Regions from separate parts of the Kytococcus sedentarius DSM 20547 genome, predicted to be linked through region 1. Evidence: riboswitches for the same ligand, from Rfam matches in the RefSeq annotation. Region 1 holds a riboswitch; the other holds the start of a gene.
The links. Region 1 has a riboswitch for S-adenosylmethionine ahead of KSED_RS08325 (methionine ABC transporter ATP-binding protein). Riboswitches for the same ligand answer to the same signal wherever they lie in the genome.

Region 2: linked by a shared signal. The riboswitch ahead of KSED_RS01165 (hypothetical protein) and the one ahead of KSED_RS08325 (methionine ABC transporter ATP-binding protein) in region 1 are both predicted to bind S-adenosylmethionine.

Annotation. Positions count from the first base shown of each region.
Region 1 is NC_013169.1:1,757,997-1,762,742, reverse strand. Features, by position in the region: gene KSED_RS08335 (Nramp family divalent metal transporter) at 1-44, opposite strand, end outside; gene KSED_RS08330 (hypothetical protein) at 358-1,386, opposite strand; SAM riboswitch class I at 1,557-1,649, shown strand; gene KSED_RS08325 (methionine ABC transporter ATP-binding protein) at 1,863-2,843, shown strand; gene KSED_RS08320 (methionine ABC transporter permease) at 2,840-3,493, shown strand; gene KSED_RS08315 (MetQ/NlpA family ABC transporter substrate-binding protein) at 3,617-4,459, shown strand; gene KSED_RS08310 (MetQ/NlpA family ABC transporter substrate-binding protein) at 4,536-4,746, shown strand, end outside.
Region 2 is NC_013169.1:239,213-243,958, reverse strand. Features, by position in the region: gene KSED_RS01175 (phenylacetate--CoA ligase family protein) at 1-15, opposite strand, end outside; gene KSED_RS15590 (MATE family efflux transporter) at 158-913, shown strand; gene KSED_RS15585 (MATE family efflux transporter) at 907-1,560, shown strand; gene KSED_RS01165 (hypothetical protein) at 1,651-2,013, opposite strand; SAM riboswitch class IV at 2,044-2,158, opposite strand; gene KSED_RS13280 (HNH endonuclease signature motif containing protein) at 2,302-2,865, opposite strand; partial or broken gene KSED_RS01155 (IS256 family transposase) at 3,275-4,532, shown strand; gene KSED_RS01150 (hypothetical protein) at 4,537-4,746, opposite strand, start outside.

The DNA of each region.
Region 1 (4,746 bases):
CGCTGTTCGGGCTGGGTGCCGGGTGGGGCGGTCGTGGTGGCCATGGGGTCTCCTGGGGTGCGGTGGCGGTGGTCTTCGCTGGCGGGTCGTTCTGCTTCTCACGGTGCCAGAACGTTTTCCCACGGGACCGCAACGGCGCGACGACGCGCGGGGGCCACACCCCGGGGCCCTCCGCCACCGCTGGGGGCTCATTTCACCGTGCTGTGGCGCGGTGGAGTGGCACTGGCGCGGTGATGGTCGAGGCCGAGCAGGCCTGACCCCTTCCCGCACACGACAGAGCCCCCGTGGTCACGAGGGCCATGGGGGCTCTGTCCGTACCCGGGCGACCGGCCTCAGCCGGTCAGCGCCTCCGAGCGATCAGTTGCCGCTGGGGGGCGGGGGAGGCGTGGTGCCCCCACCGTTCCACGGGCGGTCACCGCGGTCGTCGCGGCCACCGAGGTCACCACGGTCGTCGCGGCGGTCACCGTCGATGCCCTGGGAGCGGTCGTCCAGCGGACGGCCAAAGCCGCTCGTGGAGCCCGAACGGTCGCCGTGCACCTGCTCGCCGTCCAGCGGACGACCGAAGCCGCGGTCCTCGTCGCGCATGGGCTGGTCGAAGCCACGGTCGTCGCGCACCGGCTGGCCGGCGTCGTAGCCGCCCCCGGCACGCTCGCCGTACTGGGGGCGCTCACCGTCGAGCACCCGGCCGTCGCGGCGGTCACCGTCGTCGTGCGTGACGCCGTAGGCACCGGCAGCGCCGGCCCCAGCAGCACCAGCACCGGCGGCGCCGTAGCCCATGGTGTTGTTGCGGTCGTCGTACTGGCCCGGGCCCGGGGGCACCTGGCCGTCGCGCTGCGAGTACGGGGCGGAGCGGGAGAACTGGTCGGAGTACTCACCGTTGGTGTAGTTCGAGTGCTTGGGACGGTCCTTCTTGCGGCCGAAGAACCACAGCAGACCGCCGATCAGCAGGAGCAGCAGGCCCAGCGGGATCAGGATGATCGCGGCGAGCACGCCCAGGCCCAGCCACAGGGCGTCACCGATTGCCAGCGGCTCGCTGACGCCGAAGCCGGCGTCGCCGCAGTCGATCGTGTAGTCGCCGGCCTCCGGGGCGGTGAAGACGCCCTTCATGGACCAGCCGTCCACCGCCGGGGCCGTGTTTGCGTCGAACGGCACGTCGGTGCCGTCCGGCGCGGTGATGTCGCAGGAACCGCTGACGCCCTCCTTCGCGAGGATGCTGCGGGTCTCCCCGCTCTCCATCGCGACGGTGGCCGTGCCGCTGATCTCCTGGTCGACGGACAGCATGTCCTGCACGTCGTCCCACTTCGAACCGGTCAGCACCGCGCCGATGATCCCGAGGATCAACGACAGGACGCCCAACCAGAACAGGATCTTGCCGAAGAGCTTCATCGGCGTTCCCCTCTCGTGTCGTGGTCCGGGCGGGCCCGGACGGGTGTCGGCGGGGCAGGCAGCCCCGCACCTGACGCCCACGCTACCGAGCCGGTCGGTCCGGCGCCCCTCCCGGCGCGCCCCGTGGGGCCGATTTGGACGAAGCCCCACCCGGGTCGTATATTTGCCGCACTGTATCCAGAGCGGTGGAGAGATCTGGCTCTTTGAAACCGCAGCAACCCCCCGTCATCGGGTGAGGGTGCTAACGCCGGAATCGATGGAGGAATCATGCGAATGCACATGCGGACGAGGTCCTGACAGCAGCTCTGGCCGTCCCCGTCCCGCCCTGATGTGGCGGATCCATGCGGACCCAATGAGCCGTCAGGCCCTCTGAACCCACGTACCCCCCGTTTCGTCGTGCCCGGCGGACACTGGGTCTGCCTATGCATTCCCTGATGTCCGATTGGGTCTGTTCGTTGTGCCCGAAAAGGACATTCATGATTACGTTGGAGAACATTTCCAAGACCTACCCGGCCCGTGGCGGGGGTGAGGCGGTCCACGCGCTGGACGACGTCTCGCTCCAGATCGACCGGGGCCAGGTGCACGGTGTGGTGGGCCCGTCGGGGTCCGGCAAGTCCACGCTGGTGCGCTGCATCAACCTGCTCGAGCGGCCCACCAGCGGCCGCGTCACCGTGGACGGCCGGGAGCTCACGGCCCTGTCCGCCGCCGAGGTGCGCCGCGCCCGCCGCGAGATCGGCATGATCTTCCAGCACTTCAACCTGTTGGACTCCCGCACCGCGCTGGAGAACGTCGCCCTGCCGCTGGAGCTCGCCGGGGTCGGCCGACGGGAGCGTGCCCGCCGCGCCACCGAGCTGCTGGACCGGGTGGGGCTGGCCGAGCGCGCCGGCGCCCACCCGCGCCAGCTCTCCGGTGGCCAGAAGCAGCGCGTCGCCATCGCCCGAGCACTGGTGACCAACCCGACCGTGCTGCTCTGCGACGAGGCCACCAGCGCCCTGGACCCCGAGACCACCGCCAGCGTGCTGGACCTGTTGCGCGAGCTCACCGCCGACCTCGGGCTGACCACCGTCCTCATCACGCACGAGATGGACGTCATCACCCGCGTGGCCGATGCGGTGACCCTGCTCTCCGCCGGGCGCGTCGTGGAGTCCGGCACCCTCGCCGAGGTCGCCAGCAACCGCGGCAGCGCCCTGGCCACCCAGCTGGTGCCCCGCCCGGTCCGCGGCCTGGACGCCGCGGACCTGCCGGCCGGCTCCCGCATCGTCACCGTCGACCTGGCCACCCAGGACGAGACCCGGGTGATCGCCGAGCTCACCGCCGCCGGCAACAGCGTGCAGGTGGCCGCAGCCCGGGTGGAGAACCTCCACGGCGCCCGCGTCGGGACCCTCGACCTCCTCGTCCAGCCCGCCGGCTGGACCGCCCCCACCACCGCGACCACCCGACAGGAGCTCCCCGCATGACCAGCGACCGCCTTCTCACCGAGCTCCTCGACGGCACCGTCGACACCCTCTACATGGTGGGCCTGTCCTCCACCATCGGCCTGCTGTTCGGTGTGCCGCTGGGCGTGCTGCTCGTGGCCACCGCCCCCGGCGGCGTGCTGCCGAACCGCACCCTCAACACCGTCATCGGCGCCGTGGTGAACGCCGGCCGCTCCATCCCGTTCATCATCCTGCTGGTGCTCATCGCCCCGCTGACCAAGGTGCTGGCCGGCACCACCATCGGCCCCACCGCCGCTGCGGTGCCGCTCACCCTGGGTGCCATCCCCTTCCTCGCCCGCCTGGTGGAGAACGCCCTGCGAGAGGTCGACCCCGGCAAGGTGGAGGCCGCCTCCTCGATGGGGGCGAGCCGCACCCAGATCGTCCGCTCGGTCCTGTTGCCCGAGGCACTGCCGGGGCTCATTGCGGGGACCACGGTCACCGTCGTGGCGCTCATCGGCTACTCGGCCATGGCCGGCGCGATCGGCGGCGGCGGACTGGGCGACCTGGCCATCCGCTACGGCTACCAGCGCTTCGACATGACCGTCACCCTCGCCTGTGTGGTGGTGCTCATGGCACTGGTGGTGGCCGTCCAGTTCGTCGGCGACCTGCTCGCCCGCGCCACCCGGCACTGAAGCACCCGGCGCGTCCGCCGGCAGCCCCGCGGCGCGGCCCCCCACGTCGGCGCCCGCGCCACCGCGGTCACCCCTCACCGCACCGATCCCTCATCGACACCCCCACGCACCCAGGAGATCACCATGACCCCGTCCACCCGTTCCCGCTGGACCCCCGCCCGCACCGCGGCCGTCGCCGCCCTCGCCCTGAGCCCGCTGGCCCTGAGTGCCTGCGGCGGGGACGCCGCCGCCGAGGGCGACGGCGAGGTACTGCGCGTCGCAGCCACCCCCACCCCCCACTCGGACATCCTGCGCTGGGTGGACGAGGAGGGCCTGGACGCCGAGCACGGCTTCGAGCTCGAGGTGGTGGAGTTCACCGACTACCTGCAGCCCAACGTGGCCCTGCAGGAGGGCTCGGTGGACGCGAACTACTACCAGCACAAGGTGTTCCTGGCCAGCCAGGAGGAGTCCGCCGGCTACGACTTCGAGATCGTCTCGCCCATCTCCAACCAGCCGATGGGGCTGTACTCCGAGGAGTTCGACTCCCTGGAGGAGCTCCCCGAGGGCGCCCGCGTGGCCGTGCCGAACGACCCCGCCAACGGCGCCCGCGGCCTGTGGCTGCTGGAGGAGGAGGGGCTCATCACGCTGGCCGACACCGGCGACACCCCGCCCACCCCGGAGGACATCCAGGACAACCCCAAGGGTCTGGAGTTCGTGCCGGTCGAGGCCGCCCAGACGCCGCGCTCGGTGGGCGACGCCGACCTGTCGGCCGTGCCCGGCAACTACGCCGTCCAGAACCAGCTGAAGGTGGACGACGCCCTGGCCGCGGAGGACCCCCGCGACGAGCGATTCGTCATCAACCTCGTGACGACCGCCGACCAGGCCGAGGACGAGCGGATCACCGCCCTGGCCGAGGTCCTGAAGGGCGACGAGGTCGGCACCTACATCCAGGACACCTGGCAGGGCACGGTCGTGCAGATCGACTGACCCGCCACGAGGCCCACACCCACACCACCACACCCACCCCCACACCCACACACCCCGACCCTCCCGAGGAGATCCCATGTCCCGCTCGCCCCGCTCGCCCCGCTCGCCCCGCCTCTCCACGACGGGTCCCACCCGCCGCGCCGCGCTGGCGCTGACCGCCGCGCTCACCGCATCGATCACCCTCGCCGCCTGCGGGGAGGAGGACACCGCCGCGGGCGGGGGCGACTCCGGGGAGGCGAAGGTCCTGAAGGTGGGTGTGAACCCCGTGCCCCACGGCGAGATCCTCA
Region 2 (4,746 bases), 1.3 Mb from region 1:
CTCGCGCACTGACATGACTACTCCTGTCCCGGGGCCGCCGGTCGGCCCGCCCCGGTGATCATGGTCGGCCCGGTGGCCGGGGACAACAGGCCCCCAGGATGACGTGTCCCCTGCCCCGGCGCCCCGAGGTCCTGCCAGGGGGTGGGATCATGGGGGAATGCCTCCGCCCGCCGACGCCGCCGCACCCTCCTCTGGCGGCCCGGCTTCCTCGGGTGGACCGGCCCGCACGACGAGGCCGACGGGCCGGGCCCAGTCCCGGGAGATCCTGGCACTGGCAGTGCCCGCGTTCTTCGCCCTCATCGCCGAGCCGCTGTTCCTGTTGCTCGACACCGCGATGATCGGGCGGGTCTCCACCGAAGCGCTCGCCGGCCTGGGCGTGGCCAGCGCGGCCCTGATGACGGCCGTGGGGCTGTTCGTCTTCCTCGCCTACGGCACGACGGCCGTGGTCTCGCGCCGCCTGGGGGCGGGCAACACGCGCGGGGCGCTGGCCGCCGGCATCGATGGGGTGTGGCTGGCCCTCCTGCTCGGCGGCGCCACCGCCGTGGTCACCGCGGTGTGGGCCCCCGGCATCATCGGCCTGTTCGGGGCGTCCGGGGCTGCCACCAGCGAGGGGGTCACCTACCTACGCATCTCGGCCCTCGGCATCCCGCCGATGCTGGTAACCCTCGCGGTGACCGGCGTGCTGCGGGGTCTGCAGGACACGCGCTCGCCGTTGGTGGCCGCGGTGCTGGGCTTCAGCGCCAACGCGGCGCTGAACGCGTGGTTCATCTTCGGCCTGGGGTGGGGCATCGCCGGGGCCGCGTGGGGCACGGTCATCGCACAGTCGGGGATGGCGGTGGGCCTGCTGGCCCTGGTCTGGCGCCACGTCCGCATCCACTCGGCGCCCACCTCGTTCACGCCCCGGGAGTGCTGACCGCGGCGCTGGGTGGGGTGCCGCTGCTCATCCGCACGCTGAGCCTGCGCGGGGTGATCCTGCTGACCACCTGGCTGGCGGCCGGGTTCGGGGACGTCTCGCTCGCGGCGCACCAGGTGGCGATGACCTTGTGGGGCTTCCTGGCCTTCGCGCTAGACGCCCTCGCCATCGCTGCGCAGGCGCTGACCGGCAAGGCACTGGGCGCCGGGGACACGGCCGGCACCCGTGCGGCCACCCGCACCATGACCCGCTGGGGCGTGTGGGGCGGTGTGGTCCTCGGGCTGCTGATGGTGCTGGGCAAGGACGTCCTGCCGCCGCTATTCACCGACGACCCCGACGTCCAGCGGACCCTGTCCACCGCCCTGGTGCTGGTGGGGCTGGCCACCCCGGTGGCGGGGATCGCGTACGTGCTCGACGGGGTGCTGATCGGCGCCGGTGACGCCCGGTGGTTGGCGTGGGCGCAGACGGCGGTGCTGGTGGCCTACCTGCCGATCGTGTGGGCGGTCCACGAGCTGCCGCCGGCGGGCATCGACCCGGCCACCGCGATGTGGTGGCTCTGGGGGGCGTTCGCCGCGTTCATGGTGATGCGGTCGATCACACTGCTGTGGCGAGCCCGGGGGACGGCGTGGATGGTGACCGGGGAGTAGGTCCCGGCACGGGGCGCCCGCACCGGGACCCCGGGGCGCGGTGCGGGCACACCGCATCGCGCCCCGGGGGTGGGGCCCCGGCTCACCGCATCAGGCCGCCCACTCCACGTGGACGTGCTCGGCGTCGGTGAAGTGCACCGCGCGCACCCGTGGGTCGCAGTCCGGGATGCCGCCCGGCGTGCGGACGACGATCCCGGCCGTGCGCCACACGTCCATCAGCGCGTTCCAGGTCCATCCCGGGAAGTGGCGGTCCACGTAGTCCGCGGTGAGGCCCCGTCGCACCGGGATGATGTGGCCGTAGTGCAACAGGCGGGAGATCTCCTCGCCGGTGCGGCTCTCGGCGTACCCGTGGCCGGACGTGCCGGAGCCGCCGGGCTGGCCGGACGTGCCGGAGCCGCCGGGCTGGCCCGAGCCGGGCGCATCAGGGGTGTGGGGTGTGTTCGAGGTGCTCATGTCAGCTCCCTGGGGAACGGGGGCACACCAGTGCCCGTCTTGACCCCACCGGTTGGCGGGGCCCAGGTCTTCTCCGGAGGGCACCGTGTCGAGCGACGCGGTTGCCGGCCACCACTGTCCGAAGGCGTGGGTGACTCTCTTGACCTGCCCACAGTCTACGGACAGCCACCGACAACCTCCCGGTGAGCGTCGAACCCGGGGCGACCCCTCATCGGACCTGCCGGGATCGCCGAGCCCGGGGCAGCCCCTCATCGGACCTGCCGGGATCGCCGAGCCCGGGGCAGCCCCTCATCCGAGCTCCCGGTAGTCGAACGGGTGGGTGGTGTACCTCCGGCCCGTGAGCGAGGTCCACTCCACCACCCCGTCGGGAGTCATCGAGGCGTCCCACTGCCCCTTGGTCTTGCGGGTGTGGCCCCGCGTGGAGAGGCACTGCAGGTTCTCTGCGACGGTCTGCCCGCCCTCGTCGAACGGGACCACGTGGTCGATCTCGCAGGAGGCAGCACCGACCCCGGACCCCGGGTCCCGAGCCATCCCGTCACGGGCCCGCACGAACCGGGCCACCGATGCGGTCGGGCGATAGGTGTGCGGCGAGACCGCCATCGCATGACCCGACACCGGGTCGGCCACCAAGCGCTGCCACACCGACCCCTCCCGCACCGCGACCGCACGCACGTGCTCAGGGTCCAGGTACCCGAACCCCGGCACCCACCCCAGCGGAGCACCCCGCATCCCCGGCGGAGAGGCACCCGCCGTCGGCGGACTCCCACGGTTCACACCCGCGGGGTCGTCCAGCAGAACATCCAGGCCCACGACCACCGTGACCCGGGCCGGCGGCAACACGGGTTCACCCACGGGCGGCAGCGGGAACCAGTCACTCGAGACCACCCCACACGCTGCACACACCGGGGGCGCCTGGCCGTCGGCGCACTCGCCATCCGAGCACTGACCACGGGAGCCCCCGCCGTCCGCGCCACCGCTACGGGATCCCGCGCCATCCGGGCCCTGGGCAGACGCCACCGCGGCGCCACCGAAACAGCTTCCCGGCAACTGGCCAACGAGCAACAGGTCCAGGTGGAGGTCCGAACGCAGCTGGCTGAGGGTCCGGGGGTCCCCCGCGGCCTTCGCCCGCCGCGCGGCGGAGTTGAGTCCCGCATAGTGGTGTAGCGCGGTGGCCCCGTCGTGATCGTCGCGGACGTGGGCGCGGCCACCGTGTGATCCTTCGAGTGAACCTCTCACAGCACTCTCGAACGGAGTCATCACGATGACCGCTCCTCACATTGTCGACCCTTCCGGCCTGCTTGGTGAAGCCTTGGCCGAGGCGTCCCCGGATCTGATGCGCAGCCTGCTGCAGGACGTGATCAATGCCTTGCTCTCCGCGGACGCGGACGCTGTTGCCGGCGCGGAGTACGGCCGGCCCAGCGCTGGCCGTTCTGCGCAGCGCAACGGCTACCGCCACCGCGACCTCGACACCCGCGTCGGCACGATCGACGTCGCCGTCCCCAAGCTCCGCTCCGGCACCTACTTCCCCGAGTGGCTGCTCGAGCGCCGCAAGCGCGCCGAGTCCGCCCTGGTCACGGTCGTCGCCGACTGCTACCTCGCCGGTGTCTCCACCCGCCGGATGGATAAGCTCGTGAAGACCCTCGGCATCAACAGCCTGTCGAAGTCGCAGGTCAGCAGGATGGCGGAGTCGCTGGACGAGCACGTCGAACAGTTCCGCCACCGCCCCCTGGACGAGGCCGGCCCCTTCACGTTCGTCTCCGCAGATGCCCTGACGATGAAGGTCCGCGAGGGCGGCCGGGTCATCAACGCCGTCGTCCTGCTGGCCATCGGCGTGAACGGTGACGGGCACCGCGAGGTGCTCGGCATGCGGGTCGCGACCAGCGAGACGGGAGCAGCGTGGAACAGCTTCTTCGCCGACCTCGTCGCCCGCGGCCTCGCCGGGGTCCGCCTGGTCACCAGTGACGCGCATGCGGGCCTGGTCGAAGCGATCGCTGCGCACCTGCCCGGCGCGGCCTGGCAGCGGTGCCGCACCCCACTACGCAGCGAACCTCATGGCCGTGACGCCCAAGAGCATGTGGCCGGCGGTCAAGGCGATGCTGCACAGCGTCTATGACCAGCCCGATGCAGCAGCGGTGAACGCGCAGTTCGACCGGCTGCTGGACTACGTCAGTGAGAAGCTCCCGGCCGTGGCCGAGCACCTCGACGCCGCCCGCGCGGACCTCCTCGCGTTCACCGCGTTCCCCAAGGACGTGTGGGTGCAGATCTGGTCGAACAATCCCACCGAGCGTTTGAACAAGGAGATCCGCCGCCGCACCGACTCCGTGGGCATCTTCCCCACCCGCGAGGCGATCGTCCGTCTCGTCGGCGCGGTCCTGGCCGAGCAGACCGACGAGTGGGCCGAAGGACGACGGTATCTCGGCCTCGACGTCCTCGCCCGGTGCCGCCTCAACCTCGTCCCCGACACCAACACCAACACCGAGGAGGTCACCACCAGTTCCCTGCCCGCCCTGACCGCCTGACCAATCAACGAAGGATCGCTACACCACTTCCCGGGACTTGACCCGCGGCGGCATCCAGCCGAGCCGACGCAGCCGACACCCTCGTGGCCTCACCGACCACCGTCAGGCTCCCGGTCCCGTCGTCCCGCGAGGTCGTCCACGAGCCCCGCTGATTGATCGCCTCCGCCCGACGTGCCGCCGCCGTGCGATCGGCCGCATCCGCGGCGCGCACCCT